Regions from separate parts of the Clostridium thermarum genome, predicted to be linked through region 1. Evidence: predicted binding sites of a transcription regulator. Region 1 holds the regulator's gene; the other holds the start of a gene.
What was found. Region 1 encodes HrcA, which represses chaperone genes, less so after heat shock. Its sites were predicted from a motif close to TGTTAGCACTCNNNNNNNNNGAGTGCTAACA; they were not measured.
Positions count from the first base shown of each region.

Region 2: a site for HrcA is predicted at 1,488-1,518, ahead of groES (co-chaperone GroES). Genes of this name have one in related genera too.

Region 1 covers NZ_CP040924.1:1,298,077-1,303,386, reverse strand. The annotation lists gene dnaK (molecular chaperone DnaK) at 77-1,927, opposite strand; gene grpE (nucleotide exchange factor GrpE) at 1,993-2,652, opposite strand; gene hrcA (heat-inducible transcriptional repressor HrcA) at 2,695-3,726, opposite strand; gene hemW (radical SAM family heme chaperone HemW) at 3,920-5,050, opposite strand; gene lepA (translation elongation factor 4) at 5,062-5,310, opposite strand, start outside.
Region 2 covers NZ_CP040924.1:2,993,316-2,998,625, reverse strand. The annotation lists gene FHY60_RS13580 (TVP38/TMEM64 family protein) at 1-551, shown strand, start outside; gene FHY60_RS13575 (TIGR01906 family membrane protein) at 548-1,231, opposite strand; gene groES (co-chaperone GroES) at 1,573-1,857, shown strand; gene groL (chaperonin GroEL) at 1,886-3,511, shown strand; gene FHY60_RS13560 (O-antigen ligase family protein) at 3,900-5,310, shown strand, end outside.

The sequences.
Region 1 (5,310 bases):
CAACCTTTATATTATATACTTAAATCTAAAATAGGGAAAGGGTAATTTCTCCCTTCCCCTTATTACATATTTCAAATTATTTGTCATCTACTTTAAAGTCAGCATCTACTACATTGTCATCCTGACCACCGGCATTTCCACCAGCATTGTTTGCCCCCATATTGTTTGGATCAAAACCTTGTCCTTGTGGATTTGCATTAGCATATAGTTTGGAAGATATTGCGTAGAATTCTTGAGTAAGCTCTTCTGTCGCTTTCTTGATTGCTTCAACATCATTGCCGTCTTTAACTGCCTTTAATGCATCAAGCTTACTTTCAATCTTAGCCTTATCTTCAGCGGATACCTTGTCACCTAGTTCCTTTAAGGTCTTTTCTGTCTGGTAAGCTATCTGGTCAGCATTGTTCTTAGCTTCAATAACTTCCTTTCTCTTTCTGTCTTCTTCAGCATATCTTTCTGCTTCTTTGACAGCCTTATCGATTTCTTCATCACTCAAATTAGTTGAAGCTGTAATTGTAATATTAGCTTCCTTACCTGTTCCCTTATCCTTGGCAGTAACATTTACAATACCGTTGGCATCTATGTCAAAGGTAACTTCAATCTGTGGAATTCCTCTTGGAGCAGGAGCTATACCTGATAGTGTGAATCTGCCAAGAGTCTTGTTGTCTGCTGCCATCTGTCTTTCACCTTGAACTACGTGAATTTCAACGGAAGTCTGGCCATCAGCAGCAGTTGAGAATATCTGGCTCTTTCTTGTTGGAATAGTAGTGTTTCTTGGAATTAATGGAGTTGCAATTCCTCCCATAGTTTCTATACCAAGTGTCAATGGAGTAACGTCTAAGAGAAGTATGTCTTTAACATCTCCAGTTAATACTCCGGCCTGAATAGCTGCTCCAACAGCAACACATTCATCTGGGTTTACACCCTTTGAAGGTTCTTTTCCGGTGAACTTCTTAACAGCTTCTTGTACTGCAGGAATTCTTGTAGATCCACCAACTAATATAACCTTATCTATATCGCTTAAGCTTAGCTTAGCATCATCTAAAGCCTTTCTCATTGGTTCTATAGTTGCTTCTACTAAGTCATGAGTGATTTCATTGAACTTAGCTCTTGTTAGGTTCATATCAATGTGCTTTGGACCAGTAGCATCTGCAGTTATGAATGGAAGGTTTATGTTAGTCTGCATTGAAGAAGATAACTCTATCTTTGCCTTCTCTGCTGCTTCCTTCAGTCTCTGAAGAGCCATCTTATCTTTTCTTAAATCTATGCCATGATCAGCCATGAAAGTGTCTGCGATGTAGTCCATAATTCTCTGGTCGAAGTCGTCTCCACCAAGCTTTGTATTACCGTTTGTAGCCTTAACCTCGAATACTCCGTCACCTAATTCAAGAATAGATACGTCGAAGGTACCGCCACCAAGGTCATATACAAAAATCTTCTGATTTGTTTCAGTCTTATCAAGACCATATGCAAGTGAAGCAGCAGTTGGCTCGTTTATTATTCTCAACACTTCTAAGCCTGCTATCTTTCCTGCATCCTTAGTTGCTTGTCTTTGGCTGTCATTGAAATATGCAGGTACAGTGATAACAGCCTGAGTTACAGGTTCACCTAAGTAAGCCTCTGCATCAGCCTTGATCTTCTGAAGGATCATAGCAGAAACTTCTTGAGGAGTATATTCTTTTCCATCAATATTTACTTTATAGTTAGTTCCCATATGTCTCTTTATGGATATTATAGTTTTATCAGGATTAGTTATTGCTTGTCTTTTTGCTACCTGTCCAACCAGTCTTTCTCCATTAGCTTGGAAGGATACTACTGAAGGTGTAGTTCTTGAACCTTCTGCATTAGCTATTACTACCGGCTCTCCTCCTTCCATTACAGCTACACAAGAGTTAGTGGTTCCAAGGTCAATTCCTATTACTTTTCCCATTTACGTTTTCCTCCTTAAAATTCAAATTTAAAAATATCTATCATCGATAATCTGATATATAATTTCTAATTAGCTACCTTAACCATGCTGTATCTTATTACCCTGTCGCCTCTTTTATATCCCTTTTGAAATACCTCAGCCACCACATTTTTGCCCAGACTTTCATCCTCCACATGCATTACTGCATTATGTAGGTTAGGATCAAATTCTCCGTCTGTAGATATTTCTTCAACGTTAAGTCTGCTAAGAGAATCATTGATCTGCCTTAGGGTCATCTCGATACCTTTCTTTAAATCATCAATACTGCCTTCTGCCTTTGCAGCCCTTTCAAGATTATCAAAAATAGGTAATATTGTCTTTAAGACATCTATGCATGCGTCAGTGTAAATTCCTTCTTTTTCTTTAGCTGTTCTTTTTCTATAGTTATCATACTCTGCAGAAGTTCTCATTAAGCGGTCTTTCAAAGCTTCCAGTTCATTATTCAGTTTAGTAATTTCATCCTTAAGTTTAAGGTTTTCTGCCTTTAGATCTTCACAGCATTTTTCCTTTTGAGCCTCTTCCTGGGCCTCATCTTCGCCTTCTATTCCTTCAAACTCCTGATCTTCTTTTACCTCAGCCTCTGCAAGGTTTTCTTCTGTATTAACATCCTCTTCAGTGTTAACCTTCTCTTCATTCTCGCAGCAGTTGCAAATTTCTTCATTGTCTATGTTTTTCTTCTTTGCCATACCACATACCTCCATTCTAATCACTCCACACAAAGGCGAACTTTACCAATCATCAAAGCTAGTTAAATTCTTATTCAAAAGTTCGGTGACCTTATTTAAAAGGGAGATTACCTTTGAATAATCCATTCTTGTAGGTCCTATTATTCCAATAGTCCCCAAGGGTTTATCACCAACACAATAAGCCCGGGCAACTACGCTGTAGTCCTTTGCCTCAGGGATATAATTTTCTTCGCCTATGCTAACGGTGGTATTCTTAGTGGCAGGAAGAATTTTCTTAACACTTTCCTTGTTATCTACAAAAGTAATAAATTCTTTAGCCTTATCTATATCACTGTATTCTGCATAACGAAGAATGTTGGTCTCTCCCTCAGTAATGACATCAGAATTTTCCACTTCATTCAAGCAATCATATAAAGCCGGAATCATTTCATTAAAGATGTCATCATAGCCATGAAGGTCTTTCTTAATGTTGTTAATGACCTCCAGATTAATTCCTTCCATGGTTAAATTCTTTAATCTTGCATTTAGCATATTATTAAGTTTAAGAAGCATATCTGAATCTATAGGTCTGTTGATCCTTATTATATTGTTTTTGATAATTCCGCTGTCAGTAACAATTACCATCAGTATGCTTCCAACATCAATATTGATTAATTGAATTGTCTTTAAGCAGCTCTTCTTAACAGAAGGAGTCTTTACTACACAAGTCAGGTGAGTTAGTTTAGACAATACCACACTAACCTGTCTCATTATTTTATCTACTTCAAACAAAGCAGCATTTAGAAGCATGCTTCTGATGAAGAGTTCCTCTTCAGCAGTTATCTGGTGAGCTTTCATCAACTTATCAACATACAACCTATAACCTTTGTCCGATGGTTTTCGTCCCGAGGAAGTATGGAGCTGCTCAATGTAGCCCATTTCCTCTAAATCTGCCATCTCATTTCTTATAGTGGCAGAACTAACTCCAAGATCGTACTTCCGTGCTATAGTTCTTGAACCAACAGGTTCGCCAGTGCTTATATAGTCATTGATAATGGCATGAAGTATTTTTAGTTTTCTATCATCAAATTCCATACACTCACCTCTTTGTTAGCACTCACCGTCAATGAGTGCTAATGACTACGATTTAAAAATAACATTATCAATTTCCTTTGTCAACCATACTTATAAATTAATATAATGTCATTATTCATAATTAACATATTTTATAAAATGATTTCTACTTAAATCTCAATTTTACGCCGTATTATTATGACTTGTATATTTCTCACTGCTTATCCAGTATAAAGTCACTCATTACCGTATTTGATAGCTGAATGCCACTGTGGTTCAAGACTATAAAGCCATTTTTTCTTTCCAGCAGCTTTAGTTTTATATATTTTTCTATTACTTCTCCATATACTGAACCTATATCAACTCCAAAACGTCTGCGGAATTCTGCTTCCTCAACACCGGATAACATTCTTAATCCCATAAACATATATTCTTCCATTTCATCCACAAGAGAATTTTTATTACTCTCTATTGCAGATAGCATGCTCACAGAAACCGCTTTTATATATTTTTTGATATTCTCTTCGTTTCTATACCTTATGTCCCTTACATAGCCGTGAGCTCCTGCTCCACACCCGATATAATCTCCCAGTGTCCAATACACTATATTGTGTCTGCATTCATAACCTCCCTTTGCAAAATTAGATATTTCGTATTGGGCATACCCTTTTTTCTCTAAGAGTTCTACGGCCTTCTCATACATTGCTCTTTCCTCATCTTCTTCCGGAAGTTGAAGTTTTCCCTTCTTATAAAGTTCACCAAAGGGAGTATCCTCCTCTACAATTAAGCTATAACAGGAGATGTGCTCAGGTTGAAGACAGGTAACAGCCTCTATGGTATCCTCTAAATCCTGTTGTTTCTGTGTTGGCAGTCCAAACATTATGTCTACATTCACATTGTCAAAGTCCATTTCTCTAATTAGGTTGTAACTTTTTACAAAATCTTCAACGGTATGGATTCTGCCAATTTTTTTTAATAGATTATTTTGCCAAGCTTGAAGCCCAATACTTATCCTATTGACACCCATGCTCTTAAGGACTTTTAATTTATCAACATCAATAGTACCGGGATTACATTCTACGGTGAACTCTGCACCCGGTTCCAATCTCAGCCTTTCTATGGTGTTTTTCAATAATTCCCATGCCTCTAAAGACAAATAGGTGGGAGTTCCCCCACCTATAAATATTGTACTTATACTCTTATTTATACATTTTAAAAGTATTTCGTCACAGAGAGCACGGGTATATTCCATCATCATACTTTCAGAACCGCTGTAAGAGCAAAAATCACAGTACATACATTTACTCTTACAGAAAGGAATGTGTATATATAATGCTATGCCCATTAAACAACCTCCTATTCAACCTTTAACACAGTCATAAAGGCTTCCTGCGGTACTTCTACAGAGCCAACCTGGCGCATTCTCTTTTTACCCTCTTTCTGTTTTTCAAGCAGCTTTTTCTTTCTTGATATGTCACCGCCATAGCATTTTGCCAATACGTCTTTTCTTAAAGCCTTAACGGTTTCTCTTGCAATTATCTTTGAACCTATGGCTGCTTGAATAGGAATTTCAAACATCTGCCTCGGAATTATTTCCTTTAATTT
Region 2 (5,310 bases), 1.7 Mb from region 1:
TTGTGGTTTTTACATTATTACAGCTTCTGCAGGTGGTTATATTTTTTATTCCCGGAGAGTTTCTTCAAGCTGCCGGAGGGTACATATATGGGGTACTCGGAGGTTCAATCACCTCTATAGTGGGAATACTATTAGGGAGTGCCCTGGTGTTTGTAATAGCTAGGAAGCTAGGGAAGCCCTTTTTGGAAAAAATAATATCGGAGAAGAACCTAAGGTTATTTAAAGGCCTATTACATACCGGCTATGGTGGAGATAGAAGGAAAAGAGGAAGGGTCATGCTGTTGGTTTTCTTCATTTACTTTATTCCGGGCTTTCCTAAGGATGCCATAGCCTATATAACCGGTATCACAGATATGAAACTTAAAGACTTTCTATTGGCTTCCATGGTGGCACGAATACCGGGAATAATTATATCTGCAAGCTTTGGAGCGGGAATATATAACGGCAACAAACACCTTATAGTATTTATTGCCGTTTCTGCATTGATTTTATGTGCTATTGGTGCCTTTAAAGGCAAAAATCTGTTAAATGATATGAAGGGTAAAGACTAAAAGTCATAATAAGACTTTTCCCTGTTAAGTAGCCTATAAATTAAGAAGGATAAGAGACTAAATAAGGCAACAAGTAACAGTATGCCTATGGCCATATGCATGAAAAATGGTTCCGGTAATATGTTTATTACCGGGTCTGAATTTGGGTCAAAGAGCCAGTAATCATTATTAAAGGCAATGTTGTGGAATGCCGTGAAGGTAGCATTAAAGTCCACTGCAAATGGTATGGCCAGTGCAACAGGAAGAAGTATCATTAGTATAGATGTAAGTTTTAAAAATTTGTAGTTTCTTTTCACCAATAAAATAATGATGCCTATGATACTGATAATTACTGTACTGTAAAAGAGGTAGTCAACATAATTAAACAGGACCTTTACTTCCTCGAAGTGTATTTTACCCTGAGGGGACATTGTAAAGTCCGGTAACTTTAATTCCTGGATATCCTTGTCCTGTACATAGGATATTAGTACATCATAATTATTTTTAAGCGCGGCCTTATCCATATTATTTGTCTCTGCAATTTTTAGATAGTCTATGTCCCAATTATATATAAACTTAGCATTTAGAATTAATTTAACAGAGGAACTGATAAAAAAAAGTGCCAGTGCCAATGTTGTTACTATTGTGACAACAACGTCTATTTTAGACTTTCTTTTGTAACCTTGTGTCATTGTGTACATAATTTTACCTCCGATGATTTCAAAGTCATTCACTCTTATTTTATATAATGTAGGGATATTTAACAAGTTTTATTTTAGAAAGCCTTATTGGTCAGACACAGATAATTAATAAAAATGAGTATAATAAAGAAAATAATAGAAATAATGTATAAATGGAAGATTAATTTGTGAAAACAATGAATATCAAAAATAATGTGCTTATTATTACCAATATTGCATTTGAAATTATACTTAGGATTAATTATTATAATAATTGTATTAGCACTCAGTGATGATGAGTGCTAACAAAATGGATATAAAATTTCAAAATAATAAATATAATACATTAAGGAGGGGTTTAAATGAACATTAGACCACTTGGTGACAGAGTAGTATTAAAGAAGTTAGAAGCTGAAGAAACTACCAAAAGCGGTATAGTTCTTCCTGGTACAGCAAAAGAAAAACCACAGGAGGCAGAAGTAGTAGCTGTTGGTCCTGGCGGATATGTAGACGGAAAAGAAGTTAAAATGGAAGTTAAGGTTGGAGACAAAGTTATAATCTCCAAGTATTCCGGAACAGAAGTTAAATTATCCGGAGCTGAGTACACAATAGTTAGACAAGACGACATATTGGCAGTAGTAGAATAATCTATAAGCAGTATAGGAGGGTTTTAGAATGGCTAAAAGCATTATTTTAGGTGAAGAAGCAAGAAGAAAAATGCAAAAAGGCGTTGACATGCTTGCTGACACAGTAAAGGTTACATTAGGACCAAAGGGAAGAAACGTAGTTCTTGATAAGAAATTTGGCGCTCCATTAATCACAAACGATGGTGTTACAATAGCTAGAGAAATAGAGCTGGAAGACCCATATGAAAACATGGGAGCTCAGTTGGTAAAGGAAGTTGCTACAAAGACTAACGACGTAGCAGGAGACGGTACTACTACCGCTACATTACTAGCACAAGCAATAATCAGAGAAGGCTTAAAGAATGTTACAGCCGGAGCTAATCCAATACTTATCAGAAACGGTATAAAGATGGCTGTAGATAAGGCAGTAGAGGAAATAAAGAAGATTTCCAGACCTGTAGAAGGTAAGGAAGACATAGCAAGAGTTGCTGCTATCTCTGCTGGAGACGAAGAAATAGGTAAGTTAATATCTGATGCTATGGAAAAGGTAGGCAACGAAGGTGTTATAACTGTTGAAGAATCCAAGTCTATGGCAACAGAGTTAGACATAGTTGAAGGTATGCAGTTTGACAGAGGATATGTAAGTGCATACATGGTTACAGATACAGAAAAGATGGAAGCAGTTCTTGAAAATCCATATATACTTATCACAGATAAGAAGATATCAAATATCCAGGAAATACTTCCAGTGCTTGAGCAAGTAGTTCAACAGGGAAGAAAGCTCTTAATCATTGCTGAAGACATAGAAGGCGAAGCAATGGCTACATTGGTATTAAATAAGCTAAGAGGAACCTTTACTTGTGTAGGGGTTAAGGCTCCTGGCTTCGGCGACAGAAGAAAGGAAATGCTTCAGGATATAGCTATACTTACTGGCGGAGAAGTTATATCAGAAGAATTAGGAAGGGACTTAAAGGAAGCTACTCTAGATATGCTTGGTGTAGCTGAAAGTGTTAAGATTTCAAAAGAAAATACTGTTATTGTTAACGGTAAAGGCGACAAGAATGAAATTCATAACAGAGTAGCTCAGATAAAGAGACAGATAGAAGAAACTACTTCTGATTTCGACAGAGAAAAGCTTCAGGAAAGACTTGCTAAGTTAGCAGGAGGAGTTGCTGTAGTTAAGGTTGGAGCAGCTACTGAAACTGAGCTTAAGGAAAAGAAGTTAAGAATAGAAGACGCTCTTGCGGCCACTAAGGCAGCTGTGGAAGAAGGTATAGTTCCAGGAGGCGGAACTGCTTACATTAATGTAATTAATGAAGTGGCTAAGCTAACAGCGAATGATCCTGATGCTCAAGTTGGTATCAATATCATCAAGAGAGCTCTTGAAGAACCAGTAAGACAGATTGCTACAAATGCTGGTTTAGAAGGTTCTGTAATCATAGAAAAGGTAAAGGCTAGCGAACCAGGCGTAGGTTTTGATGCTTTACGTGAACAATACGTAAACATGATCAAAGCCGGTATCGTAGACCCAACAAAGGTTACAAGAAGTGCATTACAAAATGCTGCTTCCGTAGCTTCAACATTCTTAACAACAGAAGCTGTTGTTGCTGATATTCCGGAAAAGAACCCAGCTCCAATGCCAGGAGGCGGAATGGGTATGGACGGAATGTACTAAAATAAAGAATAAATATAATATTTTTCAGGATAAAGACAAGATCATCACAGATGTGGTGGTCTTGTTTTTTTTTTGACTTGTTGGAAAGGTAAGATAAAAATTAATATAATGTTTATTTCAACTAATTTTTGGGTTTAAAAACCCACTTTGTGTCGAAACATAGCGGAAAATAATGGATAAAAATGAATACTTTTCAGAAGGATTTTTAAAAAAATTATAGAATAACTAAATAGAGACCTAGAAGATATATACAATATAATAAAAATTTTGGTTATTAAACATTTTTTTAAAATAAAATAATATTAATACATTTTAGGGCAATATTGAATTTTGGTAAATAACTGTAATGCAATAACTTGTATTTAGTTAGTAGAATCAGGAGAAAAAAATGACTATACTGATTAAAAAAAGAATCAATGTAATTTTAATAATTTTAATGGTGCTTTTAAATTTTGCCTTAGTTTACAATGAAGCTTGGAATTACTGGATTCCGGTTTATGCTCTGCTGTTAGTACTTGTTGTAATATACTTTATTGCAATTAATACTTGGGAAGACCTTGTGAATATAGTATTTGTTATGTGTACAAGCTTTCTTCCCATGGTTGTAATACAAAGGCACAAGGACAGCTACTATTATGGCAAAGCACAGTACTTTTATCTCTTTTCTTTAATATTGCTATTGGGTTGGTGGTTTAAAGTAATAAGAAAAGGCATTAAACCACAATTCAATTTAATAGACAAGCTTCTTGGGACTTATGGAATTCTTATAATTCTGTCTACTATATTTTCCGTTGATATAATTAGAGCCCTGGATGGAAAGCCTGGAAGAAGAGAAGGTGCCCTAGTACTTTTGTGTTATATATTTATGATGTTTATCTTCTCAAAGTATTATGAGTTTAAAAAGATACATCTGGAAGTACTATTTGTTTGCACAATAATAATGGTGCTCTATGGCTTTGTTCAATACTATACAAAGTATGATTATCTTCTGGGAATAGATATTGCCCAAGTAGACCTTACAAGGGAAAGGAGCTTTGCACCCAGTACCTTCGGCCATAGAAATTTCTATGGCAGCTTTATTACCCTGGTGCTGCCCATAAGCATGTTTTGCTACTTATTAAAAGGGGGCATAAGGTATTTCATATACACATTATTGATATTTGGGGGCCTTATATCCTGTCAAACCAGAAGTGTCTGGGCAACCTTTATAATCTACTTTACATTTATAGTTATTTACTTTCTAAAGAGGAAAAAAGCTGGTAAGAGGATATTGTTGATGGTCCTAGGTTTTGCTATGGTATTTTGCCTTATCAACTTTACTACTGATAACTCAGTGGTGAGTGGACGTGCCCAAGCCTTTAAAAATGAGGTGAAGGCTATTCAAGAAAAACGGTATACAGCCCTTGGAAACAACAGACTGCTGATATGGAGCAAAATTCCCAAATTAATTATGAACAAGCCTCTTCTAGGAAGCGGTCCTGATACCTTTGACCTTGTGTTTATGAAGGAAAACCACATTTTTGGTGACACTATAGTGGACAAGGCTCATAATGAAATACTGCAGAAGGCTGTAACAGAGGGGATACCGGCTACTATTCTTTATTTGATTATAGTAGCCTATACACTTGTAGCTGGCTTCAAGCAAAGAAAGAATACAGTGGTACTTATCCTATTGTATACCGTAACAGCTTACTTTGTACAAGCGTTTTTTAACATTAGCCATGTTGGAATTGCATCAACCTACTGGATTATGATGGGGATGATTATAAAACTTACATCCAAGGAAGAAACTCTTGAGA